2 regions of the Streptomyces sp. JLYT201 genome follow, and region 2 is predicted to be linked to the other one. Evidence: riboswitches for the same ligand, from Rfam matches in the RefSeq annotation. Region 2 holds a riboswitch; the other holds the start of a gene.
What was found. Region 2 has a riboswitch for glycine ahead of gcvP (aminomethyl-transferring glycine dehydrogenase). Riboswitches for the same ligand answer to the same signal wherever they lie in the genome.

Region 1: linked by a shared signal. The riboswitch ahead of gcvT (glycine cleavage system aminomethyltransferase GcvT) and the one ahead of gcvP (aminomethyl-transferring glycine dehydrogenase) in region 2 are both predicted to bind glycine.

Annotation. Positions count from the first base shown of each region.
Region 1 covers NZ_CM182551.1:3,324,817-3,340,079, forward strand. The annotation lists gene AC5WAM_RS13180 (ABC transporter ATP-binding protein) at 1-342, opposite strand, end outside; gene AC5WAM_RS13185 (ABC transporter permease) at 339-1,340, opposite strand; gene AC5WAM_RS13190 (ABC transporter substrate-binding protein) at 1,503-3,275, opposite strand; gene AC5WAM_RS13195 (ABC transporter permease) at 3,377-4,381, opposite strand; gene AC5WAM_RS13200 (enhanced serine sensitivity protein SseB C-terminal domain-containing protein) at 4,773-5,549, opposite strand; gene AC5WAM_RS13205 (enhanced serine sensitivity protein SseB) at 5,784-6,569, opposite strand; gene AC5WAM_RS13210 (AAA family ATPase) at 6,640-7,404, opposite strand; glycine riboswitch at 7,539-7,641, shown strand; gene gcvT (glycine cleavage system aminomethyltransferase GcvT) at 7,817-8,950, shown strand; gene gcvH (glycine cleavage system protein GcvH) at 9,094-9,471, shown strand; gene glyA (serine hydroxymethyltransferase) at 9,497-10,759, shown strand; gene AC5WAM_RS13230 (L-serine ammonia-lyase) at 10,954-12,324, shown strand; gene AC5WAM_RS13235 (phosphatidylinositol-specific phospholipase C) at 12,345-13,220, opposite strand; gene AC5WAM_RS13240 (glycoside hydrolase family 25 protein) at 13,426-13,977, shown strand; gene AC5WAM_RS13245 (GNAT family N-acetyltransferase) at 13,999-14,658, opposite strand; gene AC5WAM_RS13250 (EF-hand domain-containing protein) at 14,740-14,955, shown strand; gene AC5WAM_RS13255 (ABC transporter ATP-binding protein) at 15,008-15,263, opposite strand, start outside.
Region 2 covers NZ_CM182551.1:8,127,922-8,143,184, forward strand. The annotation lists rRNA gene AC5WAM_RS34625 (23S ribosomal RNA) at 1-423, shown strand, start outside; rRNA gene rrf (5S ribosomal RNA) at 513-629, shown strand; gene clsA (cardiolipin synthase ClsA) at 771-1,379, shown strand; gene AC5WAM_RS34640 (sugar phosphate nucleotidyltransferase) at 1,493-3,988, shown strand; gene AC5WAM_RS34645 (DUF881 domain-containing protein) at 4,078-4,977, shown strand; gene AC5WAM_RS34650 (small basic family protein) at 4,974-5,306, shown strand; gene AC5WAM_RS34655 (DUF881 domain-containing protein) at 5,312-6,172, shown strand; gene AC5WAM_RS34660 (FHA domain-containing protein) at 6,255-7,202, shown strand; gene ftsR (transcriptional regulator FtsR) at 7,245-7,988, shown strand; gene AC5WAM_RS34670 (bifunctional nuclease family protein) at 8,042-8,515, shown strand; gene AC5WAM_RS34675 (MerR family transcriptional regulator) at 8,778-9,416, shown strand; gene AC5WAM_RS34680 (DNA polymerase IV) at 9,634-11,184, shown strand; gene AC5WAM_RS34685 (PRC-barrel domain-containing protein) at 11,273-11,698, opposite strand; glycine riboswitch at 11,834-11,931, shown strand; gene gcvP (aminomethyl-transferring glycine dehydrogenase) at 12,118-15,006, shown strand; gene AC5WAM_RS34695 (DUF5999 family protein) at 15,205-15,263, opposite strand, start outside.

The DNA.
Region 1 (15,263 bases), 4.8 Mb from region 2:
GCCACGCAGCTTGCGCACCTGGTCCGGGGGCGCGCTGAGCAGCTCGGTGCCGTTCAGCCAGATCTCGCCGGACAGCTGCGGCTTGCGGCGGCCGTACTGCCCGGCCGTGTGCAGCCCGAGGATGCCGAGCGAGGTCACGGACTTGCCGGAGCCGGACTCGCCGACGATGCCGAGGGTGCGGCCCTTCTCCAGGGAGAAGGTCAGGCCGTCGACGGACTTCACCAGGCCGTCGTCGGTGGGGAAGTGCACCTTGAGGTCGCGGACCTCGAGGAAGGCGGTGGGGGCCGCGGAACCGGTGGTGGGCTCGCCCACCGCGGCACCGCTCTTGCTCAGTTCGGTCATCCCAGCCTCACTCGCGGGTCAATGACGGCGTACAGAAGGTCCACGACGAGGTTGGCGACGGCGATGGCGAGGGCCGCGCACAGGGTGACGCCGAGGATCACGGGCAGGTCCTTGCTGCTGATGGCCCTGACCGCTTCGAGGCCGAGGCCCGGAAGGTTGAAGGTGGACTCGGTGAGCACGGCGCCGCCCATGAGGACGCCGAGGTCGAGTCCGAAGACGGTGAGGATCGGCGTCATCGCGGAGCGCAGGGCGTGTCTGCGGATGACGACGGACTCGCCGAGGCCCTTGGCGCGCGCGGTGCGGATGTAGTCCTCGCCGAGGACTTCCATCATGGTGGCGCGGGTGAGACGCGCGTACATCGCGGCGTTGAGGAAGGCGAGCACGATCCACGGCAGGATCAGCGTCTGGAACCAGACGTCGATGCTGTCGTCCGTCGAGAGGCTGTCGGCGATCTTCACCCAGCCCAGGTTGTGGACGAAGATGCCCATCGCGACCATGCCGGTGAAGAAGACGGGCAGCGAGACGCCGCCGAGGGCGGTGGTCATCGCGGCGCGGTCCCAGATGGTGCCCCGCTTGAGCGCGGAGACCACACCGGTGGCGACACCGGCGGCGAGCCACAGCACACAGGCACCGGCGGCGAGCGCGCCGGTCACGGGCAGGGCGTCCTTGAGGGTCTCCCAGACGGGCGCCTCGGTGCGGAAGGAGTAGCCGAAGCAGGGCGCCGGGCAGTGCGTGACATCACTGCCGTTGGCGTAGTCCCGGCCCATCGGGATGCCCTTGATGAAGTCCCAGAACTGGACGATCAGCGGGTCGTCGAGACCCAGCTTGGTCCGGATGCCGGCGAGCTGCTCGGCTCCGGCCTGCTTGCCGGCGAAGAGGACGGCGATGTCCTGTCCAGCCCACTTGGGCAGCATGAAGAAGACGGTGAAGGTCGCGAGCAGTACGACCAGCACCATGATGATGACGGCGATCAGGCGCCGGATGAGGTAAGCAAGCACTGTGCGCGGCCCGGCGGTGGCTCCGCGGCCCCCTCGTGAGGGGTGCGGGGCCACCGCCCGGGGCCATCACCTGCCCTTCGGACTGGCGGATATCGGCGGCGTTGTGACGGTTGATCAACTACGGGTGCCACGGCGGGGGCTGCCCGCCGTGGCGGTGGGGCGCTACTTGCTGCTGACGCCGAGCGAGACGTAGTCGTACCGGCCGTTGTAGGCGTCGGACATGTAGGCGTTGGTCAGCCGCGGTCCGCGCCAGGTGATGTTCTTCTCGTAGAGGAAGGGCATCCAGTCGGCCTGGTCGAGGATGCGCTTGTCGAGCTGCTTGTAGATCTCACCGGCCTTGACCGGGTCGGTCTCGGCGATCGCCTTGTCGAAGAGCCCGTCGATCTTCTTGTCCTTGATCTGGGACTCGTTGTAGTTGCCGTTCTCGACCAGGAAGCGGGAGTCGAACAGCGGCTGCGCGTAGCCCTGGCCGGACGGGAAGTCGGGGCCCCAGCCGGACATCTGCATGCTGTAGCCGCGCTTCTTCACCACGGAGGGCGAACCGGTGATGCTGGCCGAGTCGGCGCCGTCGAGGGACTCGACGTCGACGTTGATGTTGGCCTTCTTCAGCTGGGCCTGGAGCGCCTCGGCGGCGTCGACCTCACCCGGGTTGTTGTTGCGGGCGGTCAGCTTGGCGCTGAAGCCGTTCGGCTTGTCGCACTGCTTGAGCTCGTCCTTGGCCTTGGCCAGGTCCGGCTTGCCCTTGCGCGCGAGCACGCCGTACGGGTCGTAGTCGCTGTAGCCCGGGATCGCCTTGGGGAAGGTGCTGTTGGCGATGTCACCGGCGGCGAGCTTGCCGCCGCGGGTCTGCTGCAGGCTCGCGAAGTCCGTGGCGTAGAAGACGGCCTTGCGGCAGTGGACGTTGTCGAACGGCTTCGCCGTGTGGATCAGGGCGACGTAGCGCACGAAGGACGTGTGCATGTTGTCGACGCTGTCGCGGTGCTTCTGGACGGCGGTGACGCGGCCCGACTGCGTCATGCCGGTGCCGTTGAGGTCGACGTCGTAGTCGCCGGCCATCAGGCGCTTGTCGTTCTCCTCCAGGTTGGCGGAGATGGTGACGTCGATCTTGTCCGGGAGCGCCGGGCGGATCGGGTCCGAGGCCTTCTTCCACTTGTCGTTGCGCACGAGCACGATCTTCTTGCCGGGCTTGTACGTGTCGAACTTGTACGGGCCCGAGGAGAACGGCCGCGAGGTGTACTTCGCCTTGGTGTCCTTCGCCGCCTTCACCGGGGAGCCGGAGGGCATCGCGAGGAACTGCTCGAAGTCACCGTTGCGCTTGGGCAGCTTGAAGATGATGGTCTTGTCGTTCGGCGTCTGGATCGCCTTCAGACCGAGCTTGTCCGCCGACTTGTCCTTGTACGGACCCGGGTACTCGCCCTTGGGGTCGAGCGCCTGGCGCAGATAGCCGGGGCCACCGGTGATGGTGTCCTTGGCCCAGATGCGCTCGATTCCGTACTTGATGTCCTTGGAGGTCAGCGGCGAGCCGTCCTCCCAGGTGAGGCCGTCACGCAGCTCGTACGTGTAGGTCTTGCCGTCGGCCGAGATCTTCGCCGTGGACTTGGCGAGGTCCGGCACCAGCTTCGTGCCCGCCTTGCCCGGCTTGGTGTCGTACGACACCAGCTGGCGGGTGTAGAAGCGCATGAAGTCCCAGGACATGCCGTAGTACGCGCGCTGCGGGTCGGCGGAGTCGAGGTCCTGCTTCCCGACCATGCGCAGGGTGCCACCGGTCTTCTTGGACGCCTTGGCGACCTTGTTCAGGGCGGCGTTGTAGCCGGCTCCCTTGCCGTCGCCGTCGCCGTCACCGTCGCCGCTGCCGCAGGCCGTGGTGGTCACCAGGGCCGCGACGACGAGGGCCGCGCCCGCGGCGAGCCGCCTTTTCGGGGGAAGTGTGGGCATTTTCTCGCAACCTTCCAGATTCGCGGTCCCTGGCTTATCGCTGCCGAAGAACCATGGAAAGAGCCACCTGACCAGCGGCAGGGGCAAGTCAGTCGGGTCTGCTAGCGGGTTCCCTTGGGGTCGAGCGCGTCGCGCAGACCGTCCCCGAAGAGGTTGAAGGCGAGCACCGTGATGAAGATCGTCACACCCGGGAAGACCATGAACATCGGGTCGTGCTCGTACGTTTCGAGGGCGTCGCGCAGCATGCCTCCCCAGGAGGCGGTCGGCGGCTTGACACCCGCGCCCAGGAAGCTGAGGGCGGCCTCCGTGAGGATGTTCGTGGGGATCATCAGCGTCGCGTAGACGGTGATGGGGGCCACGAGGTTCGGCAGGAGTTCGCGGAAGAGGATGTGGCGCCGCCCGCCGCCGAGGCTCTTGGCGGCCTCCACGTACTCGCGCTCCCTGAGCGAGAGCGTCTGGCCGCGCACGATGCGCCCGATGTACGGCCAGCCGAAGAAGCCGATGACCAGGACGAGGATCGCGACGCGCACGCTCGTCCCTTCGAGGCCGAGGAAGTCGTCGGGAAGGACCGAGACCAGGGAGATGATGAAGAGCAGCTGCGGGAAGGAGAGCAGCACGTCCATCACGCGGCTGATCAGGGCGTCGATCCAGCCGCCGAAGTAGCCCGCGATGATCCCGAAGAGGGTGCCGAGCACCACGGCGACGATCGCGGCGAGGAAGGCCACGAGCAGCGAGATGCGTGCTCCGTAGACGATCCGGCTGAACACGTCGCGGCCCTTGTTGGGCTCGACTCCGAAGAGGTAGTCGCTGCTCACGCCGCCGAACGAGCCCGTGGGCAGGTTCGTCAGCGGGTCCAGCTTCTCCTGGTGGAAGTCGTTCGGCGGGTGTCCGAGCAGGCCGACGATCAGGGGCGCGAACACCGCCACGAGGACCAGGAGGACCACCGTGATGCCGCCCGCGAGGGCGACCTTGTCGCGCTTCAGCCGGTTCCAGGCGATCTGGGTGAGGGACCGCCCCTCGACCTTCTTCCCCCCTGCACCAGCTGCGGGGGCGACTTCCACCGTGGGTTTCGCGTCCGCAGGTGTGTCATGCAATGGCGCCGTCATCGTGGCAGGGACCCCTCTCAACCGGCGGTGACCGGCCCGCACTTGCCGCTGTAGCGACGTGATCAGTCCGTCGTACACAGGGGCGAAGGCCCCTTGGAGCGGGAGTCTTCAACGGGGTCGTGATCTGTTACCAGACTTGTCGGGGAATGGATGCGCAACCGTGATGCTGATCGAGGTGTTCCGTTATCCGGACGTCACTGAACGACGGGCGAACACGGGGCAGTTGGGGGCACAGGAGCCACACGCGTCCATACAGGCACTCCTGCCCCAGAAGAGGACATCACGCACAACGGCGCTGATCAGCTCGCCGACGACAAGCGGAATCCAGCCACCACCCTGTTCGCCGCAAGGGGCGCGCAGTGGGATTGCTACGTCTTTCGTACGAGATGCCTCAGTACTGTGCGGGATAGCCGTATCCGCCCGCGGCGGGAGCGGAAGCCCCCTGCGCGTCGCGGTCGTAGAACGGCCGGGCGTTGGCGCGCAGCCACAGCGCCACCGGGTCGTGCGGATCGGCCATCGCGACGGTCGACACGGGCAGGCCCTCGGGGACGGCGCCGATGGACTGCTGCATCATCGCGCGCACCGAGTCGACGGACGCGGGCGAGGTGTCGTACACGTCCAGGCCGATGGCCAGATAGGGCGCGCCGAGCACCGGCTGCACCCAGGCGCGGCGCAGCGCGCGGACGGCGGGGGTGCGGTGCGCGTTCTGGGTCAACAGCGCGTAGAACTGCGGGAGTTCGATGGTCGGGTCGGTCAGCCGCAGCGGGCCGGCGGGCTGGCTGGCGAGGCCGCCCGCGATGCGCCGCAGATCGAGCCAGGGGATGCCGACGCCGCCGCCTGGGGCGTGCGGATTGAGCCACAGGCCGTAGTGGTCCGGGTACAGCGCGCGGGCCACGTCGAGGCCGCCGACCACTTCGTAGCCGCGGTTCCAGCCGCTGGCGGAGAGCTCCTGGGCGGAGGTCACGCACGGCGCGTAGCCGTAGCCCTCCACCTCCATGTTGCCGTACTGGGCGTCGGGGGATCCGGCCTGGCCGTGCCAGAGCAGCATCCACACCTTGCCGTCGGCGAGGGCGTGCAGGAGCGCCTCGTACGCGTCATAGCGCCCCGGCGTCACCTGGCGCAGCATGTGCTCGACCTGTCCGGCCGCAGCGGTGCCCGACGCGCTCACCCTAACCGCCCCTTCGCGACGTGCCCTGCGCGGTCGTTGCGCCGACCGCGTCACCGGGCACCAGCTTAAGCGGGGTGTGGCGACTTAGCGCTTGAACAGGTGGTGCCGTGCTGTGCCGTGCTGTGCCGTGCTCTGCCGTCGGATGCCTGCGGGCCGTCCGTGGCTGGTCGCGCAGTTCCCCGCGCCCCTTCGGGGCGCTGGCCCCCGGGGCGCTGGCCCCTCGGGGCGCTCCCCCTAGCCTGCGGTGAAGAACGGGCGGAGGCGGGCCCTCATCCAGTCGCCCACCGGGTCCTGGGCCACGTCCAGGAGGACCAGGTTGACCGGCCACGGCACCGGGGTCCGGCCGAGGGCGCGGCCGAGGGCCGCCATGGGCAAGTCCCGGGCGTCGCTCTCCCAGGAGGACAGCTCGACGCCGACGAACAGGGTGGGGGCCTCGTCCTCGACGGTGGCGAGACAGCGCCGCGCGCTGAGCACCGCGCCCGTCGCCTCGAACTCCTGCGCCGCGGCGGACAGGAAGTCCACCGGGTCGTCCTGCCAGTCCGGCTCGAAGAGCCGCACCCGGCCGCCGCTCGCGGGCCCGTCCAGCTCCGTGCGCCCCACCCGGCACAGCGCGGCCACCGCGGCGGGCGGCAGCGGCACCGCCACCGTGCCCTCCGGGTTGAGCGCGATGCCGAGCTCCGGCGCCAGGCCGCGCGCGAACTCCACCGCGGGCGCCACCGTGCAGCTCATCCGCCCCCCGGTGGCCTGCTGGAACTCCTGCTCCGAGGTGAAGACGGGCACGTACGCCTGCCCGTCGAGCTCCAGCGTCGGCAGGTCGAGCGTGCCGCTCTCGGGCCCGCCGCCGTTCGGCAGCGGGATCCACAGGCTGCTGCGGCCCAGCACCTCGACTATGCGGGCGCCCGTCGCCTCGGACGGCGGCGCGCCGAGCGAGGCGGCGAGCACCTCCTCCAGTTCGTTGGCGGGCCAGCCGCCGTAGGGATGGGCGTGCGCCTGTGCCGGTACGTCCCCCGGAAAGTCCATCTGCCTCGACCTCTGCTCTGCGTGCTGTCTGCGGCCCGACCCTAACGCCGCCGGGCCCGCGCGCCCCGCCCTACCCGCCCTGACCCTCGAAGCCCAGCGCGCGCAGCGCCCCCGCCGCCTCCCGGTCGAGCAGCACCGCCGAGCCGCAGCCGCGCGGAAGGCGCCCGCTCTCGGCGGCCCGGACGAGACGGCCGACCGTCCTGCGGTGGCGCGCGAAGGCGTACCGGGAGACGCCGCGCCCCCGGGCGCGCTGGCCGTCGAGGGCCACCGGGGCGGGCACGTCGAGGAGGAGCAGGTGCAGCGTGGCCCCGCGCCGGGCCGCCGCGCGGGCGAGCCAGCGGCGCACCCACGGCTGGGTGCCGCAGTCGTGGACGACGACGCCGGTGCCCGCGCGCAGCGTCCGGCGCAGGTGCACGTAGTGCGCGAGGCGGACCAGGGGGCGGTAGAGCGCGTACGGGATCCGGCGCGGCACCCGGGCCGCCCAGCGGTCGCGGGTGTCCTGGGAGTCCACGCGCGGGCCCGCCACGGCGCGCCGCATCAGCGTGGACTTGCCGCTGCCGGGCAGGCCGGAGACCACCACGACGTCCCCCGCGGCGAACACCAGGCGGCGCGGGCCGTGCCCGGAGCGGCCCCTGAGGTCGCGCACCACGGCCCGGTGGGAGGCGGCGACGGCCTCCCGCGCGGGCGCCGCGGGGGCGCCCGGCTGCGGGGGCAGGGCGACGCCCGCGCCGGGCAGCACCGCCCCCGCCCTGGGCAGCGAGACACCCGTGGTCGTCGCGTAAGCACTGCTCCTGCGCACCGTGATCGGCCTCCCCATGCTCGTCACGTCACTCATCCCCAGTACTTCTCCGTCGTATGTAAAGAGAAGGTAATGCCCTACGAAGACGACAGCGGGGGACTCCCTGGTTGCGGCTGTTGTGAAGCGGGGGCGCGTGCAATGATGTGCGCGCCAACTCCATACCGGCCGCTTGAATCCGCGCGGGAGAGTCCCCGGTGACGCAGGAGCGTCGCGGGGCGCCGAAGGAGCAAGTTCCTCCCTTGAATCTCTCAGGCCCCGTACCGCGCGGGCGAGGCACATCTGAAAAGCGAGCCACTCCCCCGACGAGCGCCACCAGCTCGGCCCGCGGGACGGCTCCACCCAAGGTGCAAGTCATGCCCCGTCATACGCGCGGGACGTGGTGAACCTCTCAGGTTTATGACAGATGGGGAGGACAGACCTCGCCCGTCATGCCCTGGAGCCAGTACTGATGAGTCAGACCGCAAGCGCCCCACGTCAGACCGCCCTCGACGCCCTGCACCGTTCGCTGGGCGCCACGATGACCGACTTCGCGGGCTGGGACATGCCGCTGCGGTACGCCAGCGAGCGCGACGAGCACAACGCCGTGCGCACCAAGGCCGGCCTCTTCGACCTCTCCCACATGGGCGAGATCACCGTCACCGGCGCCCAGGCCGTGGACCTGCTGAACTTCGCGCTCGTCGGCAACATCGGCTCCGTCTCCGTGGGCCGCGCCCGGTACACCATGATCTGTCGGCAGGACGGCGGCATCCTGGACGACCTGATCGTCTACCGCCTGGCCGAGACCGAGTACATGGTCGTGGCCAATGCCTCCAACGCCCAGACCGTCCTGGACGCCCTCACCGAGCGCGCCGCGGGCTTCGACGCCGAGGTCCGCGACGACCGCGACGCCTACGCCCTGATCGCGGTGCAGGGCCCGGAGTCCCCCGGCATCCTGAAGTCCCTCACGGACGCCGACCTGGACGGCCTGAAGTACTACGCGGGCCTGCCGGGCACCGTGGCGGGCGTGCCCGCCCTGATCGCCCGCACCGGCTACACCGGCGAGGACGGCTTCGAGCTGTTCGTGCAGCCGCAGCACGCCGAGAAGCTCTGGCGGGCGCTCACGGACGCGGGTACCCCCGTGGGGCTCGTGCCATGCGGCCTGTCCTGCCGCGACACGCTGCGCCTGGAGGCGGGCATGCCGCTGTACGGGAACGAGCTGACGACGTCGCTGACCCCCTTCGACGCGGGCCTCGGCCGGGTCGTGAAGTTCGACAAGACGACCCACGCCGACGACTTCGTGGGCCACGACGCCCTGCAGGCCGCCGCGGAGCGCGCCGAGAGCGCGCCCCCGCGCAAGCTCGTCGGGCTTGTCGCCGAGGGCCGCCGGGTGCCGCGCGCGGGCATGGACGTCGTGGCGAACGGCGAGGTCATCGGCCAGGTCACCTCCGGCGCCCCGTCGCCGACGCTCGGCAAGCCGATCGCGATGGCGTACGTGGACCCGGCGCACGCGCAGGCGGGCACGGCGGGCGTGGGCGTCGACATCCGCGGCACCCACGAGCCCTACGAGGTCGTGGCGCTGCCGTTCTACAAGCGGCAGAAGTGACGCACGGCCCGCGCCGGACCTGATCCCGCGGACGCGCCGGAGTCCGGTCCGTCCGCCGGTGCCCCGTCCGTCCCGTCTCACTCCGTAAGACTGCACATCCCCGCGTTCATCAGCACACGCCCGCGTACAGGAGAATTCACGCCATGAGCAACCCCCAGCAGCTGCGTTACAGCAAGGAGCACGAGTGGCTGTCGGCCACCGAGGACGGTGTGGCGACGGTCGGCATCACCGAGTTCGCGGCCAACGCGCTCGGCGACGTCGTCTTCGCCCAGCTTCCGGCGGTCGGCGACACGGTCGCCGCGGGTGAGACCTGCGGTGAGCTGGAGTCGACGAAGTCGGTCAGCGACCTGTACTCGCCGGTTTCCGGTGAGGTCGTCGAGGCCAACCAGGACGTTGTGGACGACCCGTCCCTGGTGAACTCGGCCCCCTTCGAGGGCGGCTGGCTGTTCAAGGTGCGCGTCGCCGAGGAGCCGGGCGACCTGCTCTCCGCCGACGAGTACACCGAGTTCGCAGGCAGCTGACCACGGCGTAAGGACTGATCTTCCGATGTCGCTTCTGAACACCCCTCTCCACGAGCTCGACCCGGACGTGGCCGCGGCCGTCGACGCCGAGCTGAACCGCCAGCAGTCCACCCTGGAAATGATCGCCTCGGAGAACTTCGCTCCGGTCGCCGTCATGGAGGCCCAGGGCACGGTCCTCACCAACAAGTACGCCGAGGGCTACCCCGGCCGCCGCTACTACGGCGGCTGCGAGCACGTCGACGTGGCCGAGCAGATCGCGATCGACCGGGTCAAGGAGCTGTTCGGCGCCGAGTACGCCAACGTCCAGCCGCACTCCGGCGCCTCCGCCAACCAGGCCGCGCTCTTCGCCATCGCCAAGCCCGGCGACACGATCCTCGGCCTGGACCTGGCGCACGGCGGCCACCTCACCCACGGCATGCGCCTGAACTTCTCCGGCAAGCAGTTCAACGTGGTCCCGTACCACGTGGACGAGGCCGGCCTGGTCGACATGGCCGAGGTCGAGCGCCTGGCCAAGGAGAACAGCCCGAAGGTGATCATCGCGGGCTGGTCCGCCTACCCGCGTCAGCTCGACTTCGCCGAGTTCCGCCGGATCGCCGACGAGGTCGGCGCGTACCTGTGGGTCGACATGGCGCACTTCGCCGGTCTCGTCGCCGCGGGCCTGCACCCGAACCCGGTGCCGTTCGCGGACGTGGTGACCTCCACCACGCACAAGACGCTCGGCGGCCCGCGCGGCGGCATCATCCTGGCCCGCAACAAGGACTTCGCGAAGAAGCTGAACTCCGCGGTCTTCCCCGGCTTCCAGGGCGGCCCCCTGGAGCACGTGATCGCGGCCAAGGCCGTCTCCTTCAAGGTCGCGGCCTCCGAGGAGTTCAAGGAGCGCCAGCAGCGCACCCTGGACGGCGCCCGCATCCTGGCCGAGCGCCTGGTCCAGGACGACGCCAAGGCCGTCGGCGTGGACGTCCTGTCCGGCGGCACGGACGTGCACCTGGTCCTGGTCGACCTGCGCGACAGCGAGCTGGACGGCCAGCAGGCCGAGGACCGCCTCCACGAGGTCGGCATCACGGTCAACCGCAACGCCGTCCCGAACGACCCGCGCCCGCCGATGGTCACCTCCGGCCTGCGCATCGGCACCCCGGCCCTGGCCACCCGCGGCTTCCAGGCCGAGGACTTCCGCGAGGTCGCCGACATCATCGCGGAGGCGCTGAAGCCCGGCTTCGACGCCGAGTCCCTGCGGGGCCGGGTGTCCGCTCTGGCCGCGAAGCACCCGCTGTACCCCGGCCTGAAGTAGTTTCGTACGCTTTTATTGGTACGGACTTCCGGGGCACCGCGCACACTGGACCTGAGGACGGTGCGCGCGGTGCCCCGCACCGCGTGCCCGACCAGCAGACCCGCAAGCCCGTGAAAGCCCGCCGAGCCCGCGCAGCACCGCCCTCGCACGACCGGCAGACAACGGCGTCTACCACCCACCATTGGAGTTCTCTCGTGGCCATCTCGGTCTTCGACCTGTTCTCGATCGGCATCGGCCCGTCCAGCTCCCACACGGTCGGCCCGATGCGGGCGGCGCGCATGTTCGCCCGCCGCCTCAAGAACGAGGGCCTGCTGGCCCACACCACGGCCATACGCGCCGAGCTGTACGGCTCCCTCGGCGCCACCGGCCACGGCCACGGCACGCCCAAGGCCGTCCTCCTCGGACTGGAGGGCGAGTCCCCGCGCACGGTGAACGTGGAGAGCGCCGACGACCGCGTCGAGGAGATCAAGACCTCCCGGCGGCTGAACGTCCTCGGCATGCACGAGATCGACTTCGACTTCGACGAGGACCTGGTCCTGCACCGCCGCAAGGCCCTGCCGTACCACGCGAACGGCATGACGATCTTCGCGTACGACCGCGAGGGCGCCCTCGTCCTGGAGAAGACCTACTACTCGGTAGGCGGCGGCTTCGTCGTCGACGAGGCGGCCGTCGAGGGCCAGAACCCGATCGTGCCCGACGACACGGTCCTGAAGTACCCCTTCCGCACCGGTGACGAGCTGCTGCGCCTCTCCGCCGAGACGGGCCTGTCCATCTCCGCGATGATGCTGGAGAACGAGAAGGCCTGGCGCACCGAGGAGGAGATCCGCGAGGGCCTGCTCGACATCTGGCGCGTCATGCAGGCCTGCGTCTCGCGCGGCATGTCCCGCGAGGGCATCCTGCCCGGCGGCCTGAAGGTCCGCCGCCGCGCCGCCCACTCCGCCCGCCAGCTGCGCGCCGAGGGCGACCCGCAGGCCCGCGCGATGGAGTGGATCACGCTGTACGCGATGGCGGTGAACGAGGAGAACGCCGCGGGCGGCCGCGTCGTGACCGCCCCGACGAACGGCGCCGCGGGCATCATCCCGGCCGTCCTGCACTACTACATGAACTTCGTGCCCGGCGCCGACGAGGAGGGCGTGGTCCGCTTCCTGCTCGCCGCCGGCGCCATCGGCATGCTCTTCAAGGAGAACGCGTCGATCTCCGGTGCCGAGGTCGGCTGCCAGGGCGAGGTCGGCTCCGCCTGCTCGATGGCGGCGGGCGCCCTCGCCGAGGTCCTCGGCGGCTCCCCGGAGCAGGTGGAGAACGCCGCCGAGATCGGCATGGAGCACAACCTCGGCCTGACCTGCGACCCGGTCGGCGGCCTCGTCCAGATCCCGTGCATCGAGCGCAACGGCATGGCCGCGGTGAAGGCCGTCACCGCCGCCCGCATGGCCATGCGCGGCGACGGCTCCCACAAGGTGTCCCTCGACAAGGTCATCAAGACCATGAAGGAGACCGGCGCCGACATGAGCGTGAAGTACAAGGAGACCGCGCGCGGCGGCCTCGCGGTCAACATCATCGAGTGCTGACCCGGGCTCCCGCGAGGGCCCTAGTGGTGGGCGATGAGTGACTCCACCAGGCCGGCGCGGGTGTTCGGGTAGTCCATCGGCACGATCCCGAGCCCCCGCCAGGCCCGCCCCTCGGCGCTCTCCAGGAGGGCGTGCACCTTCGGGTTCAGCTCGTCGGAGTTCCAGCGCGGCGGCAGCCCGGCCGCGGTGCTCACGAAGTTGACGTACTGCTTGCCGGGCTGGGCCGCGGCCTTGCGGAAGTGTGCCTCGACCTTCGGGTACTTCGCGCCCGGGGCGGCGTTCCAGTCGTCCTGGAGGTCGAAGGTCCCGGTGTCGCCCCACCGGATGCCGCCCGGCAGGCCGCCGTTGTCGGCGATGAGGACGACGCGGCCGCGCACGTCGCCGAGGCGCGGCCAGGCCTGCCCGATGTGGAAGAGGGACCGCCACCCGCGCCGGTCCAGATAGTCGTCGAAGACCGCGCGGAACGCGCTGTCGCTCTCTTCCGAGTACTCCTGCTTGACCCGCATGAGGACGGTCTCCGACGGCTGGGCGGCCAGGAGGTCCCGGCAGGCGCCGAGCACGTCGTCGAAGTTCAGGTTCTGGTAGAACGCCGCGTGGTGGATGGTGAAGGAGCCCTCGAAGGCCCGGCACCGGATGTCCAGGAACCGTATGCCGGAGGCCAGTTGCTGCCCGAGCGTGGTGTTCTGGCACTCCACCCACCAGCCGCCGAAGCGGGCCCCGGAGTCGTGCGTACCGGGAATCGTGAGGCGCTGAAGGGGAGTCGAGGAGTCGATCCCGGCCAGCCAGCTGCGGCCGTCGAGGGGGCGGGCGGCGGCACGCGTCGCGGACGTGCCGACGAGGGCGGCGGACGCGGTGGCACCGGCGGCGGCGAGGAAGGTGCGACGGCTGAGGGCCATGTGGGTTCCCGTGGGGGTGGGGGGCGTGGGAAGGGCCCTCAGTATGGATGGGAACGCCTGTGGTGGGGAACGGTCAATCCACAGTCAGCAGTTCACGTTTCACCGACCGCTCACCGATCGCTCACCGACCGCCGGGGCGAACCCCCCACCCCCCGTTCCCCGGCCGCGACCCGCTTCCCTCCTCCCCCACCTCCGGAGGCCATCCATGCTGCGCGGCATCGACGTCAGTTCCCACCAGTCGTCCTTCTCGACCGACGGCGTCTCCTTCGTCATCGTCAAGGCCACCGAGGGCCGCTCCTACATCAATCCGCGCCTGTCGGCCCAGACGGAACGCGCCCGCGACGCCGACTGCGTCCTGGGCTTCTACCACTTCCTGTGGCCCGGCAACATCACGGCCCAGGCGGAGTACTTCGTGGCCGAGGCCCCGGAGCGGGCGGGCGACTTCCTGGCCGTCGACTGGGAGTGGACGGGCGACCACACGGCGGCGACGAACGCGGAGAAGGACCGCTTCATCAAGGAGGTGAAGCGGCTCCGCCCGAACCTGCGGACGATCCTCTACACCAACCGCGACTTCTGGCTGAACCGGGACACGACGTCGTACGCGGGCGACGGCCTGTGGATCGCCGACTACGTGACGGCGGGCAAGCCCCGCATCCGCGCCGAGTGGCGCATCCACCAGTACACGTCGACGCCCCTGGACAAGAACGTGGCGGACTTCCCCGACAAGGCCGCGATGCGCGCCTGGGCCACGCCCTAGCCCGGCCTCCGGGACGCCCCGCTACCGGGCGAAGAACAGGGCCTCCGCGCCCACGGGGCGGAACCCCGCCGCCTGGAAGGCCCGGACGCTGCGGGCGTTGCCCGGGGCCTGCTGGGCCCACACCGTGCCGCCGCCCGGCACGAGGGCGCGGGCCGCCGAGGCGAGCGCCCGTCCGAGGCCCCGGTGGCGTGCCGACTCGTCGACCTCCACGGACACCTCCCAGCGCCCCGCGACCCCGCGCCCGAGGACGACGACGCCGCCCGCGTCGGACGTCCACACCCGTACGTCATCACGCCGCTTGAGGGCCCGGGCCACGCGGGGGTGGTCGGGGTCGTCGAGCGCGCGCAGGCCGAGGGCCGGGTCCGGTGGTCCGGGCACGGCGGACGCCACGGTGACCAGGTCGATGGTGTCGACCGCGAGCCCGGTCCGCTGCCCGAAGGCGGTGAGGAAGCCCGGGTTCATCGTCGCGGCCAGCGGGTCGCAGCCGATGCCCGCCACGGTGGCGCGTACCCACTGGGGGTCCTCGTCGGTGAAGACGACGGTGTGCGCCGTGAACGACATGACCCCGGCGTCGCGCGGCGACGGCTGCGGCACGACGGTGGTGCTGCCGTCGGCGGCGGGGAACTCCCCGCGCGCGGCGGCGCTGAGGACGGCGTCGAGTGACGCCGGTGCGCTGGCCATGGCCGTACTCCTTGCAATCGTCACCCGGACCGGCCGTTACCCTAACCCCCGTCAGTAGGACACGAGGAAGGGGCGGACCCGGTGGCGGACATCGAGGAAGCACGCAAGCAGTTCGACCGGTTCGACGCGGACGGCGACGGCTACATCACGGCGGCGGAGTACAAGACCGCCATGGCGCAGATGGGGGACTGGCACGTCACCGAGTCGGTGGCCGAGGCCATCATCAAGTCCAAGGACCTGAACGGCGACAAGCTGCTCTCCTTCGACGAGTTCTGGGCCAGCCTGAACAAGGCCTGAGCAGACCTCGCACCACCGGACGGGCCAGGACTCTCCTGGCCCGTCCGACGTTTCACACCCCGTACCCGGCGCCCCGCACGGCCCACCGCCCCGCGCGCCGCTCCACCCGTACCGGGTGGTCGAAGCACGCGCTGATCAGCTCGCTCGTCACCACGTCCCGTACGGCCCCCGAGGCGAACACCCGCCCCTCCCGCAGCAGCACGGCGTGCGTGGTGCCGGCGGGCAGCTCCTCCAGGTGGTGGGTGACGAGGACCGTGGCCAGCCGGGGATGCGCGGCCCGCAGCGCGTCGAGGCTGTCGAGGAGCCGC
Region 2 (15,263 bases):
ATCGACGGGATGGTTTGGCACCTCGATGTCGGCTCGTCGCATCCTGGGGCTGGAGTCGGTCCCAAGGGTTGGGCTGTTCGCCCATTAAAGCGGTACGCGAGCTGGGTTTAGAACGTCGTGAGACAGTTCGGTCCCTATCCGCTGTGCGCGTAGGAATATTGAGAAGGGCTGTCCCTAGTACGAGAGGACCGGGACGGACGAACCTCTGGTGTGCCAGTTGTTCTGCCAAGGGCATGGCTGGTTGGCTACGTTCGGGAGGGATAACCGCTGAAAGCATCTAAGCGGGAAGCCTGCTTCGAGATGAGTATTCCCACCCACTTGATGGGGTAAGGCTCCCAGTAGACGACTGGGTTGATAGGCCAGATATGGAAGCCTGGTAACGGGTGGAGTTGACTGGTACTAATAGGCCGAGGGCTTGTCCTCAGTTGCTCGCGTTCACTGTGTTGGTTCTGAAACCACGAACAACCTCATGCCCGTAGGGTGTGGTGCGGTAGTTCACAGTTTCATAGTGTTTCGGTGGTCATAGCGTGAGGGAAACGCCCGGTTACATTCCGAACCCGGAAGCTAAGCCTTACAGCGCCGATGGTACTGCAGGGGGGACCCTGTGGGAGAGTAGGACGCCGCCGAACAAATTGTGAAGGAGACCCCCGTGCCATTCGGCACGGGGGTTTTCTGCGTTTTGCAGCCGGACACCACCCCTCTGCACTGGATCCTGACAACTGACGGTAAGGTCTGGGGGCATCATCGGCTCGTTCACAGGAGGCCCCCGGGTGGAGGTCCAAGAGACCCGCGTCCAGACGGACCGGGTCCTCACCATCCCCAACATCCTCAGCATGGCGCGCCTCGTCGGCGTGCCCCTCTTCCTGTGGCTGATCCTCAGGCCGGAGTTCGGCGGACCGAAGAGCGACGGCTGGGCGCTGCTCGTCCTGGCGCTCAGCGGTGTCAGCGACTACCTGGACGGGAAGCTCGCCCGCCGGTGGAACCAGATCAGCAGCCTCGGCCGGATCCTCGACCCCGCGGCCGACCGGCTCTACATCCTGTCGACCTTGGTGGGCCTGACCTGGCGGGAGATCCTGCCGCTGTGGCTGACCGCCGTGCTACTGCTGCGCGAGCTGGTACTGCTGGTGATGGTCGGGATCCTCAGGCGGCACGGCTATCCGCCGCCGCAGGTGAACTTCCTGGGCAAGGCCGCCACCTTCAACCTGATGTACGCCTTTCCCCTGCTTCTCCTCAGCGACGGAACTGGCTGGTTCCACACGCTCGCTGGTATTTTCGGATGGGCGTTCGCCGGATGGGGTACAACGTTGTACTGGTGGGCAGGGATCCTCTACGTGGTTCAGGTCCGCCGACTTGTCAGGGCGGATGCCATGGCCGATTGAGCTCGCCGGTAAGGCGGCTGTTGCGGCTTGCGGGCCCGTAAGAAACCGGAGCGGGCCAATTTCGGCGGGCTGAGTCGGCTAGATCGTCACCTATCGAGGAGGACGTTTCCGACATGAAGGCCGTCGTGATGGCCGGAGGCGAAGGCACACGCCTGCGCCCCATGACCTCGAGCATGCCCAAGCCGCTCCTGCCGGTGGCCAACCGGCCGATCATGGAGCACGTGCTGCGCCTGCTGAAAAGGCACGGGCTCACCGAGACCGTAGTGACAGTGCAGTTCCTGGCATCTCTCGTCAAGAACTACTTCGGCGACGGTGAAGAGCTCGGAATGGAGCTCACGTATGCCAACGAGGAGAAGCCACTCGGCACCGCCGGCAGCGTGAAGAACGCCGAGGAAGCGCTGAAGGACGACGCGTTCCTGGTCATCTCCGGTGACGCTCTGACCGACTTCGACCTCACCGACCTGATCAGTTTTCACAAGGAGAAGGGCGCGCTCGTCACGGTCTGCCTGACACGTGTCCCCAATCCGCTGGAATTCGGCATCACCATCGTCGACGAAGACGGCAAGGTCGAGCGTTTCCTGGAGAAGCCGACCTGGGGCCAGGTCTTCTCCGACACCGTGAACACCGGCATCTACGTCATGGAGCCCGAGGTCTTCGACTACGTCGAGGCCGACGTGCCCGTCGACTGGTCCGGGGATGTGTTCCCGCAGCTCATGAAGGAAGGCAAGCCGATCTACGGCTATGTCGCCGAGGGCTACTGGGAAGACGTCGGCACCCACGAGAGCTACGTCAAGGCGCAGGCCGACGTCCTCGAAGGCAAGGTCGACGTCGAACTCGACGGCTTCGAGATCTCACCCGGAGTGTGGGTCGCCGAAGGCGCCGAAGTGCACCCCGACGCCGTCCTGCGCGGCCCGCTGTACGTCGGTGACTACGCGAAGATCGAGGCCGACGTCGAGATCCGCGAACACACCGTCGTGGGCTCGAACGTGGTCGTGAAGAGCGGTGCCTTCCTGCACAAGGCCGTCGTGCACGACAACGTGTACATCGGGCAGCACAGCAATCTCCGCGGCTGCGTCGTCGGCAAGAACACCGACATCATGCGGGCCGCCCGCATCGAGGACGGAGCCGTCATCGGCGACGAGTGCCTCGTCGGTGAGGAATCGATCATCCAGGGGAACGTACGGGTCTATCCGTTCAAGACGATCGAGGCCGGTGCCTTCGTCAACACCTCGGTCATCTGGGAGTCCCGCGGCCAGGCGCACCTCTTCGGAGCCCGCGGCGTGTCCGGCATCCTCAATGTGGAGATCACGCCGGAACTCGCGGTGCGGCTCGCCGGAGCATACGCGACGACCCTCAAGAAGGGCTCGACGGTCACCACGGCCCGCGACCACTCGCGTGGCGCGCGAGCGCTCAAGCGGGCGGTGATCTCCGCGCTGCAGGCCAGCGCCATCGACGTACGGGACCTGGAGAACGTGCCGCTGCCGGTGGCGCGGCAGCAGACGGCGCGGGGGAGCGCCGGCGGAATCATGATCCGTACGACGACCGGAGTGCCGGACTCCGTCGACATCATGTTCTTCGACGGGGAGGGAGCCGACCTTTCCCAGGCCAAACAGCGCAAGCTCGACCGGGTGTACGCGCGCCAGGAGTACCGGCGGGCGTTCCCCGGCGAGATCGGGGACCTGCACTTCCCGTCCAGCGTCTTCGACTCGTACACCGGGTCGTTGCTGCGGAACGTGGACACGACGGGCATCGCGGAGGCGGAGCTGAAGGTCGTCGTCGACGCGTCCAACGGCAGTGCCGGGCTCGTCCTGCCCAGTCTGCTCGGCAAGCTCGGCGTCGACGCCCTGACGATCAATCCGGGTCTCGACGAGTCGCGGCCCACCGAGTCGTCCGACGCGCGCAGGTCGGGACTCGTACGGCTGGGGGAGATCGTGGCATCGGCGCGCGCCGCCTTCGGCGTGCGGTTCGACCCCGTCGGCGAACGCCTTTCCCTCGTGGACGAGAAGGGGCGGATCGTCGAGGACGACCGGGCGCTGCTGGTGATGCTCGACCTGGTGGCCGCGGAGCGGCGCAGCGGTCGGGTGGCGTTGCCGGTGACGACGACGCGCATCGCCGAGCAGGTCGCGGCGTACCACGGCACGCAGGTCGACTGGACGACCACCTCGCCGGACGACCTGACCCGGGTCGGACGCGGCGACTCGACGATCTTCGGTGGTGACGGGCGCGGTGGTTTCATCGTGCCGGAGTTCAGCAGCGTGTTCGACGGCACGGCGGCATTCGTACGGCTCATCGGTCTGGTGGCGCGCACACAGCTCACTCTCAGCCAGATCGACGCCCGCATTCCGCGTGCGCACGTGCAGCGGCGGGACCTCGCCACGCCGTGGGCGGTCAAGGGCCTGGTGATGCGCAGCGTGGTGGAGGCCGCGGGCGACCGGTCCGTGGACACCACGGACGGCGTACGGGTCGTGGAGGCGGACGGGCGGTGGGTGCTCGTGCTGCCGGACCCCGCGGAGGCAGTCACCCATCTGTGGGCCGAGGGGCCCGACGACGCTTCGGCTCAAGCTCTGCTTGACGAGTGGTCGGCTGTCGTGGACGGCGCCGGGCGCTGAGCGTGCCGGTGTGCCGGTCCGCACCCGTAAGTGGTGCTGTCCGGCACACCGGTGGGGCCATTCGGAGGTAGCGCCCGCGACGTGCGACGATGTGCGGCATGCCGCAGCAGCCCCCCGTTCGGAGCACCGTCTCGCGCCCTTCGCGCCCGGACGCCTCCATGTCGCTGCTCACCACCGTCATGGACCACAGCCTGGACGAGGGATACGCCGAGGCCGCCGCCCGCAAGAGGGAATCCGGCACCGGAGGCGTGCCGAAGACCCTCCGGGCGAAGCTGGGGCTCGCTGCGGGGCTCGTCCTGGCCGCGCTCGTCGTGACCGTCGGTGCCGCCCAGGCGCGCATAGCGGCGCCTGTGCTCGCCAAGGAGCGCGCCGAGCTGATCGACCGGGTCGAGTCGGCCACGGCGGACGCCGACGACCTCGAGGACGAGGTCGACGACCTGCGCAACGACGTGAGCGCGCGGCAGCGTGCCGCGCTGCGGAAACACGGCGGCGGCCGGGCCGAGTTGGTGTCGCTGCTGTCCGGCGCCACGCCGGTGCGGGGGCCGGGCGTGCGGCTCGTCGTCAACGACAAGAAGCAGGCCGACCAGGGCGGCGGCGGGCCCCGGGACAGCGCCGGGTTCTCCGACACGGGCCGGGTGCGTGACCGCGACATGCAGCGCGTGGTCAACGGTCTGTGGCAGTCCGGCGCCGAGGCGATCGCCATCAACGACCAGCGGCTGACCGCGCTGTCGGCGATCAGGGCGGCCGGGGACGCGATACTGGTCGACAACAAGCCGCTGGTGCCGCCGTATACGGTGCTGGCGGTGGGCCAGGGGCAGCAGCTGAGCACCAGGTTCCAGAACAGCCCCGACGGTCAGTATCTGCATGCTCTGCAGGAGAACTTCGGCATCCGGACCAACATCTCCGTGGCCGACGACCTCCGGCTGCCGGCAGCGCCCAGTGTGACCGTACGAACAGCAGAGCCGAAGGCAGGAAAGGGCACATCGTGATCGCCGTACTGGGCCTCGTCGTGGGAGTCGTGGCCGGACTGTTGGTCCGGCCCGAGGTTCCCGCGGTGGTGGAGCCTTATCTTCCGATCGCCGTGGTGGCGGCGCTCGACGCGGTGTTCGGAGGCCTGCGGGCGATGCTCGACGGGATCTTCGACGACAAGGTCTTCGTGGTGTCGTTCCTGTCCAACGTGGTGGTGGCCGCACTGATCGTCTTCCTGGGCGACAAGCTGGGCGTGGGCGCCCAGCTGTCGACAGGTGTCGTCGTGGTCCTCGGGATCCGCATCTTCTCCAACGCCGCGGCCATCCGTCGGCACGTCTTCCGGGCGTGATGCCGATGAGCTCGACGAACCCCGCGAACGGGGACGACACGCCCGGCGACGGCCGCCGCAGGGAACTTCCCCCCGAGGTCCCGCCGACGCCCGGCAGGGCCGGTGGCGCGGCGGCGGGCGACGGGGCGGGCCCCGCGCCGGTGACCGGCCGCAAGCGGCTCGTGCAGGGGCTGTGGCCGCCGCGCCTGACGCGTGCTCAACTCATCGTGGCCCTGCTGCTCTTCGTCCTCGGCCTGGGCCTGGCCATCCAGGTGCGGTCGACCAACGACAGCAGTGACGCGCTGCGCGGGGCACGACAAGAAGATCTTGTTCGCATCCTGGATGAACTGGATGACCGTACTCAGCGTCTGGAAGATGAGAAGCGGCGCCTCGAAGAACAGCGCACCGGTCTCGAGAGCAGCTCGGACCAGGCCGAGGAGGCCCGCAAACAGACCGCCGAGAGGGAACGGCAACTCGGCATCCTTGCGGGCACGGTGGCCGCGCAGGGGCCGGGCATCACGCTGACGATCGACGACAAGAAGGGGACGGTGGAGGCACACATGCTGCTCGACGCCATCCAGGAGCTCCGCGCCGCCGGCGCGGAGGCCATCCAGGTCAATGACGTACGGGTGGTGGCCAGCACCCATCTGTCGGACGCGGCGGGCGGCGGTGTGCGGGTGGACGGCCAGAAGGTCGCCGAGCCGTACCGCTTCAAGGTCATCGGCAAGCCCCAGGATCTGGAGCCTGCGCTGAACATCCCCGGAGGGGTGGTGCAGACTCTGGAGAAGGAGCAGGCCACAGTCGTTGTCGCACGTACGGAGAAGATCGTCGTGGACGCCTTGCGACCGGCGAAGCGCCCTGACTACGCTCGGTCGTCCTCCCAGTGAGGCGGGGGTGCATGCGTGCTTCCGGTCCAGGGCATGAGGTTGCGGGGGGTCGGCGCACCCGGGACGGGGTGCGTGGTGGAAACTGTTTGGCGGATACGGACGTTGTGAAGATGTCCGTGTTGGCGATGCACGCCGGTGTGTGCAGTCAGGGTTCGTCCTGCCCCACGGGCGGGTCTGTTTCGGTCAAGGGGAATCGCCCGTGAAGTTGTTTGCGAAGTTGTTCGGCAAGAGTGCGCGTGAGGACGCGCGTCATCGTGCGCCGCGCCAGGGAGACGTGCCGGAGACCCAGGTGGGCGAGCGCCCGCTGTTCCGGGACCAGGTGGCTGGTCCGGGTGGTGACATTTCGGGCGGACAGGGCGCGTCGTCTGTTGACCCTGCTACTTCCGGCCGCATAGGTTTCGGGGATCCGTCGACCTCAGGTACGGGTGGAGGGTTTTCCGACCCGTACGCGTCCCATGCCCCAGCGGGGCAGCCGCGGCAGGAGGATCCGTCCATGTCGGCCCTGGTGTGTCAGAGGTGCGGTAACCGCAATGCGCAGGCGAGCCGGTTCTGTTCCAACTGCGGCGCGCCGCTGCGGCCCGGAGCGGTGAGCGAGCGCCCGTCCGAAACCACTTCGACGATCTCCATCTCCGGTCTTGAGGCCTACGACGCCGAGACCACGGGCCAGACGCTGTCCCCGGCGCTGTCGCCCGAGGCCCAGGCGGCCGTGGACGCCCTGCCGCTCGGCTCGGCGCTCCTCGTGGTCCGGCGCGGCCCGAACTCGGGCAGCCGCTTCCTGCTGGACGGCGACCTGACGACGGCGGGCCGTCACCCGCAGAGCGACATCTTCCTGGACGACGTGACCGTGTCGCGCCGCCACGTGGAGTTCCGTCGCGCCGCGGACGGCAGCTTCACCGTCGCCGACGTCGGCAGCCTCAACGGCACGTACGTGAACCGGGAGCGGATCGACTCCGTCGCCCTGTCCAACGGCGACGAGGTGCAGATCGGCAAGTACCGGCTGGTCTTCTACGCGAGCCAGCGGGGCATCTGACACTCCCCCGGACACCGTCCGGGGGAATCCCGAGGAAGGTCCATGCTGCACACACCGAGGGGCGGTGCCGGTCACGGCACCGCCGCTGCGGAACACCGGCTGATGAGCATCGGCGCCGTGCTGAACGTGCTGCGTGACGAGTTTCCCGAGGTCACCATCTCCAAGATCAGGTTCTTGGAGTCCGAGGGCCTCATCGAACCGCAGCGCACGCCGTCCGGATACCGCAAATTCAGCCCCGAGGACGTCGAGCGCCTGGCGCACGTCCTGCGGATGCAGCGTGACCACTATCTGCCTCTGAAGGTCATCCGCGAGCATCTGGACGCGATGGAGCGGGGCGAGCAGGTCACGCCGCCCTCGGTCGGGCAGCAGCGCGACGGGGGCGCCGACGGCGACGCCGAAGCGCAGGACGAGCGCACCGCAGCCCGGGTGGGGCGCGAGGCCCTGCTCGCCGCCGTGGAGGCCGACGAGGGGCAACTGGCCGACTGGGAGACGTACGGCCTGATCGCCGCGCTGCCGGACGGCAGCTATGACGCGGACGCCGTGACCGTGGCCGCGCTCGTCGTCGAGCTGGGGCGGTTCGGTATCGAGCCGCGGCATCTGCGGGCCATGAAGGCCGCGGCGGAGCGGGACGCCGCGCTCGTCGACCAGGTCGTGGCACCGCTGCGCAGGCACCGCAATCCGCAGACCAGGGCCCATGCGGAAGCGCGTACGAAAGAGCTCGCGGGCCTTGCGGGACGGCTGCACACGGCCCTCGTGCACAGTGCCCTGGGCGTGCGGCCGCGCTGACTCGGCGGGAGCCCGACTACCCAAACCCGCCGGGCACGTCCTAGGGTTGCTGTGTGAACGAGCTCGACGTCGTAGGTGTCCGGGTCGAAATGCCCTCCAACCAGCCGATCGTGCTCCTGCGTGAAGTGGGAGGCGACCGGTACCTCCCCATCTGGATCGGACCAGGGGAGGCGACCGCCATCGCCTTCGCACAGCAGGGCATGGCGCCCGCGCGGCCGCTGACCCACGACCTGTTCAAGGACGTGTTGGAGGCCGTCGGTCAGGAGCTCACCGAAGTGCGCATCACCGACTTGAGGGAAGGCGTGTTCTACGCCGAGCTGGTCTTCGCCAGCGGGGTCGAGGTCAGTGCCCGTCCCTCGGACGCCATAGCGCTGGCCCTGCGCACCGGGACGCCGATCTTCGGCAGCGACGGCGTGCTCGACGACGCGGGCATCGCGATCCCGGACGAGCAGGAGGACGAGGTGGAGAAGTTCCGCGAGTTCCTCGACCAGATCTCGCCCGAGGACTTCGGCACCAGCAGCCAGTGACGGGCCGGAATCCGCTGCGCGGGGGAGGCGCGGCCCGCAGGGAGCGGGCCGGGCGCCGACCGCGGCGCACGGACGGCTGAGAGACCCTGCGAAGGGCGGCCGAGGGGCCCGCTCCGGAGCATTCGGCTAGCCTTTCCCCGCAGGGCGGTACAGGAAACCACTCGCAGGGTGATTATCACTCGGCGTGCCGAGTGTGGCGATCGTTGACGAGCCCCTGGCGACTGCCTACCGTCGAGAAGGCAGGTCAAGGACGGAGGTCGGCGTGAGAAGCAGCGGCGACGGTACAGCGGTGGGCGGTTCGTATCCGCTGCACGGTGGCTCGGCCGAACCCTCGTTGAGGCGCCCGGTGCCGGTTCACGGTAGCGGCAGCCCGTCCGGACCGGAAGGCCAGGCGCAGCAGGGCGACAAGGACCAGATCGGATACCGGGGCCCGACGGCGTGCGCGGCCGCGGGCATCACCTACCGCCAGCTCGACTACTGGGCGCGCACCGGTCTCGTCGAGCCCAGCGTGCGCGCCGCGGGCGGCTCCGGCACACAGCGGCTCTACAGCTTCCGCGACGTCGTCGTCCTGAAGATCGTGAAGCGCTTCCTCGACACCGGTGTGTCGTTGCAGAACATCCGCACCACGGTGCAGCACCTGCGGGACAGCGGCTTCCGGGACCTGGAGCGCACGACGCTGATGAGCGACGGCGCGACGGTGTACGAGTGCACGTCGCCCGGTGAGGTGCACGAGCTGCTCCAGGGCGGTCAGGGCGTCTTCGGAATCGCCGTCGGTGTCGTCTGGCGCGACGTCGAGGCGGCGCTGTCGCAGCTGCACGGAGAGCGCGTCGACACGGGGGAGACCCTCGTCGGCAACCACCCGGGGGACGAGCTGGCGCAGCGCCGCAATCGCGCTGTGTGAGGCTCTGCGGGGCGAGCGGAGGCGCTGACGCCTCCGGCCCCTTCCGTGCGCCTGAGGCGCGCACAGGGCCGTACGCGCCCTCGGTGGGTGCCTGTACGCGCCGTCTGAGGGTCCGGCCCGTGGCCAAGAGGTCTGGCCTGCCGTCGCACGGCCTCGCTGACTGGTCCGTCGCCGCTGGTCACGGGCATTGTCAGTGGCGTAGGGCAGCATCAGGGGCGTGAGAACCGCGCCGACCATCCTGCATCTCGACATGGATGCCTTCTACGCGTCTGCCGAGCAGGCCGCGAAGCCGAGCCTGCGCGGCAAGGCCGTCGTGGTCGGCGGCCTCGGGCCGCGGGGCGTGGTCGCGACCGCGTCGTACGAGGCCCGGCGGTTCGGGGTGCACTCGGCGATGCCGATGGGGCAGGCGCGGCGCCTCGCGCCGAACGCCGCGTACCTCGTGCCCCGGTTCGGTCTGTACCGGGAGGTCAGCGAGCAGGTCATGGGGTTGCTGCGGCAGCTGTCGCCGCTCGTGGAGCCGCTCAGCCTCGACGAGGCCTTCGTGGACCTGGAGGCGGGCGGCGTCGCCGGCGACGAGGCGTCCGCGCGGGCCGTGGGGGAGCGGCTGCGGGCGGACATCCTGCGGGTGACCGGGCTCACCGGGTCCGTGGGCCTGGCCGTGTCCAAGATGCTGGCGAAGATCGCCTCGGAGGAGGCCAAGCCCGACGGCCTCGTCCTGATAGAGCCCGGCACGGAGCGGACGCTGCTCGGGCCGATGCCGGTACGGGTGCTGCCCGGTGTGGGCCCCGCGACCGGAGACCATCTGCGACGGGCCGGCATCACCACCGTGGAGGAACTCGCCGAAGCCGGAGAGGACGAGCTGGTGCGGCTCCTGGGCAAGGCCCACGGCGGGGCGTTGTACGCGATGGCGCTGGCCAGGGACGAGCGGCCCGTGGTGGCCGAGCGGGACACCAAGTCGGTCAGCGTCGAGGACACGTACGACGTGGACATCCACGACCGGGTGCGGGTGCGGATGGAGGTGGCGCGGCTCGCCGACCGGTGCGTGCAGCGGCTGCGGGCGGCCGGGCACTCCGGGCGGACCATCGTCCTGAAGGTGCGACGGTTCGACTTCTCGACGCTGACCCGCTCCGAGACGCTGCGGGGGCCGACGGACGATCCGGCCGTGGTGCGGGAGGCGGCGGCGCGGCTCCTGGAGTCCGTGGACACCACGGGCGGGGTGCGGCTGCTCGGCGTCGGGGTGAGCGGCCTCGCGGACTTCACGCAGGAGGACCTGTTCGCGCAGGCCCACGCGGTGCTGCAGACCGAGTCCCTGGCGCCCGGGGCCGAGGAGGAGGAAGCGGCGGCTGTCCCGGTGGCCGCCGTCGCGCAGGAAGGCGGGCCCGACGCGGGGGCCGGGCCGGGCGACGCGGTCGAGGAGCCGGTGGCGCCCGCCGAGCGGCGGTGGCCAGCGGGGCACGACGTACGGCATGCGGTGTACGGGCCCGGATGGGTGCAGGGCAGCGGGCTGGGGCGGGTGACCGTGCGGTTCGAGACCCCGGACTCGGCGCCGGGGCGGGTGCGGACGTTCCGCACGGACGACCCGGAGCTGGAGCCGTCGGATCCGCTGCCTCTGGTGGTGGCGGACGCGGGGGCTTCGACGCAGCGGGAGGCCGCGGAAGGGGAGCCGGTGGACCAGGAGGCCGCAGAGGCCGCAGAGGCCGCTTCGGTGGGTCGGGAGGCCTCGGCCGGTGAGGGAGGGGCGCTGCCGCTGGCGGAGGGGGCCGGGTAGGCACCCCTCGGTGCGGGCGGTGCGGGCGGTGCGGGCGGTGCGGGCGGTGCGGGCGGTGCGGGCGGTGCGGGCGGGGGCCGCGTGGCGGTCAGGTGCCCGCCCCGTCCGCCCTGTCCACCCCCTCCGCTCCGTTCGCCCGGTTCACCCGGTCCGCCCGGCCCGCCCGGCGGCCGAAGTCGTGGTCCGGCGCGGGCGGCGGCGTCACGTCCAGGCCGTAGTGGCGGTAGAGCTGGAGCTCCTGCTCGGGGGAGAGGTGGCGGCCCACGCCGAAGTCGGGGGCGTCCTTGATCAGGGCGCGCTCGAAGGGCACGCGCAGGGTGCCGTCCTGCACCAGCTCGCTGGGCTCCAGCGGGACGAACGCGTCACGGCTGAACAGACCGGTGCGTATGGCCGCCCACTCCGGGGCGCCCGTGGCGTCGTCGAGATAGATCTCGTCGACCGTTCCGATCTTGGTTCCGTCGCGGTCGAACGCCTTGCGGCCGATCAGATTGCGGGGATCGATATCTGTCTGCACGTTCCCTCCACTTGGTCGCAAGTCATCCGGGCTCATCCGTTTTTCGGTCGTCATACCTACGAAAGAGCACATCGGGACGGGCGGCCACTCGAGGGATCGGCCACGGACCGCGCTGGTAGGCTGGCAAGCGGCTGTTGACCCCGTGCGGGAGAGCTCTTCGGTGGCAGCACCGGAGGCGCCGAAGGAGCAACTCCTCCCCGGAATCTCTCAGGCCCCTGTACCGCACGGACGAGGCCACTCTGGAAAGCAGGGCGGGCGTCGGGCGGGCACGTTCGGAACCCTTCCTCACCGACGGTGAAAGCAGAGCCGCTCCGGCGGTCCTGTGAAGCTCTCAGGTTGAGATGACAGAGGGGGAGGCCGTCCGGGTACCCGCGCCGTGGTGCCCCTCGCAGGTCGTGTCAGACCAGGAGGCCTCCGCAATGACAGCCACCCCTCGCACTCCGCTCACGCAGCTCGAACAGGGAATCCCCTTCGAGCAGCGGCACATCGGGCCCGACGCGGAAGCCCGCGCCAAGATGCTCGCCCAGGTCGGCTACGGCTCCCTGGACGAACTCACGGCCGCCGCCGTGCCGGATGTGATCAAGAACGCCGAGGCCCTGGAGCTGCCCGGTGCGCGCACCGAGGCCGAGGTCCTGGCCGAGCTGCGCTCCCTCGCGGACCGCAACCAGGTGCTCGACTCCATGATCGGGCTCGGTTACTACGGCACGTTCACGCCGCCCGTGATCCTGCGGAACGTGATGGAGAACCCCTCCTGGTACACCGCGTACACGCCGTACCAGCCGGAGATCTCCCAGGGCCGCCTCGAGGCGCTCCTCAACTTCCAGACCGTCGTCGCCGAGCTGACGGGGCTGCCCACCTCCGGCGCCTCGCTGCTGGACGAGGGCACCGCGGCCGCCGAGGCCATGGCCCTCTCCCGGCGCGTCGGCAAGGTCAAGAACGGCGTGTTCGTCGTCGACGCCGACGTGCTGCCGCAGACCATCGCAGTGATCCAGACCCGGGCCGAGCCGACCGGGGTCGAGGTGGTCGTCACGGACCTCAGCGACGGCATCCCCGCCGACCTCGCCGAGCGCGAGATCAACGGCGTACTGATGCAGTACCCCGGCGCCTCCGGTGCTGTGCGCGACCTCAAGCCGGTCATCGAGCAGGCCCACGGCCTGGGCGCGATCGTCACCGTCGCCGCCGACCTGCTCGCGCTCACGCTGCTCACCTCGCCCGGCGAGCTCGGCGCCGACATCGCGGTCGGCACCACGCAGCGCTTCGGCGTGCCGATGGGCTTCGGCGGTCCGCACGCGGGCTACATGGCGGTGCATGAGAAGTTCGCCCGCAACCTGCCCGGACGCCTGGTCGGCGTGTCCGTCGACGCCGACGGCAACAAGGCCTACCGCCTCGCCCTGCAGACCCGCGAGCAGCACATCCGCCGTGAGAAGGCGACCAGCAACATCTGTACCGCCCAGGTGCTGCTCGCCGTCATGGCCGGGATGTACGCGGTGTACCACGGCCCCGAGGGCCTGAAGACGATCGCCCGGCGCACCCACCGCTACGCCACGCTGCTCGCCGAGGGCCTCAAGGCCGGCGGCGTCGAGATCGTGCACGGCGCGTACTTCGACACGCTGACCGCGCGCGTGCCCGGCAAGGCCGCCGACGTGGTCGCCGCCGCGCGCGAGGGCGGGGTCAACATCCACCCGGTCGACGCCGACCACGTGTCGTTCGCCTGCGACGAGACCACCACGCGCGCCCAGCTCTCCGCGCTGTGGACGGCGTTCGGCGTCGAGGCCGACGTCGAGGCCCTGGACGCGAGCGTCGAGGACACGCTGCCCGCCGGGCTGCTGCGCACCGACGCGTACCTGACGCACCCGGTCTTCCACCAGCACCGCTCCGAGACCGCGATGCTGCGCTATCTGCGCCGGCTCGCCGACCGCGACTACGCGCTCGACCGCGGCATGATCCCGCTGGGCTCCTGCACGATGAAGCTCAACGCGACCACGGAGATGGAGCCCGTCACCTGGCCGGAGTTCGGGCAGCTGCACCCCTTCGTGCCCGCCCAGCAGGCGCAGGGCTATCTGACCCTGATCCGCGAGCTGGAGGAACGTCTCGCCGAGGTCACCGGCTACGACAAGGTCTCCCTCCAGCCGAACGCGGGCTCCCAGGGCGAGCTGGCCGGTCTGCTCGCGGTGCGCGGCTACCACCGCGCGAACGGCGACGACCAGCGCACCGTCTGCCTCATCCCGTCCTCCGCGCACGGCACCAACGCCGCGAGCGCCGTCATGGCCGGGATGAAGGTCGTCGTGGTGAAGACCGCCGACGACGGCGAGATCGACGTCGAGGACCTGCGCGCCAAGATCGAGAAGCACCGCGCCGAGCTGGCCGTGCTGATGATCACGTACCCGTCCACGCACGGCGTGTTCGAGGAGCACGTCGCCGACATCTGCGCCGCGGTGCACGAGGCGGGCGGCCAGGTGTACGTCGACGGCGCCAACCTCAACGCCCTGGTGGGCCTCGCCAAGCCGGGTCACTTCGGCGGCGACGTCTCGCACCTGAACCTGCACAAGACCTTCTGCATCCCGCACGGCGGCGGTGGCCCCGGCGTCGGCCCGGTCGCGGTGCGCGAGCACCTCGCGCCGTACCTGCCGAACCACCCGCTGCAGCCCGCGGCCGGTCCCGAGACCGGTGTCGGCCCGATCTCCGCCGCGCCGTGGGGCTCGGCGGGTATCCTGCCGATCTCCTGGTCGTACGTCCGGCTCATGGGCGGCGAGGGCCTCAAGCGCGCCACGCAGGTGGCCGTGCTCTCGGCGAACTACATCGCCAAGCGCCTGGAGCCGCACTTCCCGGTGCTCTACACCGGCCCCGGCGGGCTCGTCGCGCACGAGTGCATCATCGACCTGCGGCCGCTGAGCAAGGCCACGGGCGTGAGCGTGGACGACATCGCCAAGCGCCTCATCGACTACGGCTTCCACGCGCCGACCATGTCCTTCCCGGTCGCCGGCACGCTGATGATCGAGCCGACGGAGAGCGAGGACCTGGTCGAGATCGACCGGTTCTGCGAGGCGATGATCGCCATCCGCGGGGAGATCGAGAAGGTCGCGAGCGGCGAGTGGACCGCGGAGGACAACCCGCTGCGGAACGCGCCGCACACGGCGGCCGCCCTCAGCGGCGAGTGGGAGCACGGCTACAGCCGTGCCGAGGCCGTCTTCCCCGCCGGTGTGTCGACCGCGGACAAGTACTGGCCGCCGGTGCGCCGCATCGACCAGGCGTACGGCGACCGCAACCTGGTCTGCTCCTGCCCGCCGCTGGACGCGTACGAGGACTGAACCGCGGGCGGGCTGATCCCGACGGCTGAGGGGCCCGGGCGGCGGCAGGCCGCGTGACCCGGGCACGAGTCAGGGCCGGTGCGGAGGACTTCGCGTCTTCCGGGCCGGCCCTGCGGTTCTTACGGGACTGTCTGCTCTTACCGGACTGTCTGTTCCTTCTCCGGACTATCGGTGGTGCTCCGCTTCCGTGCGGACGGCTCAGGCGGCCGTCATCACCTGATGGGTGCCCAGCGGCCGGTGCGGCGCGATGATCTCGC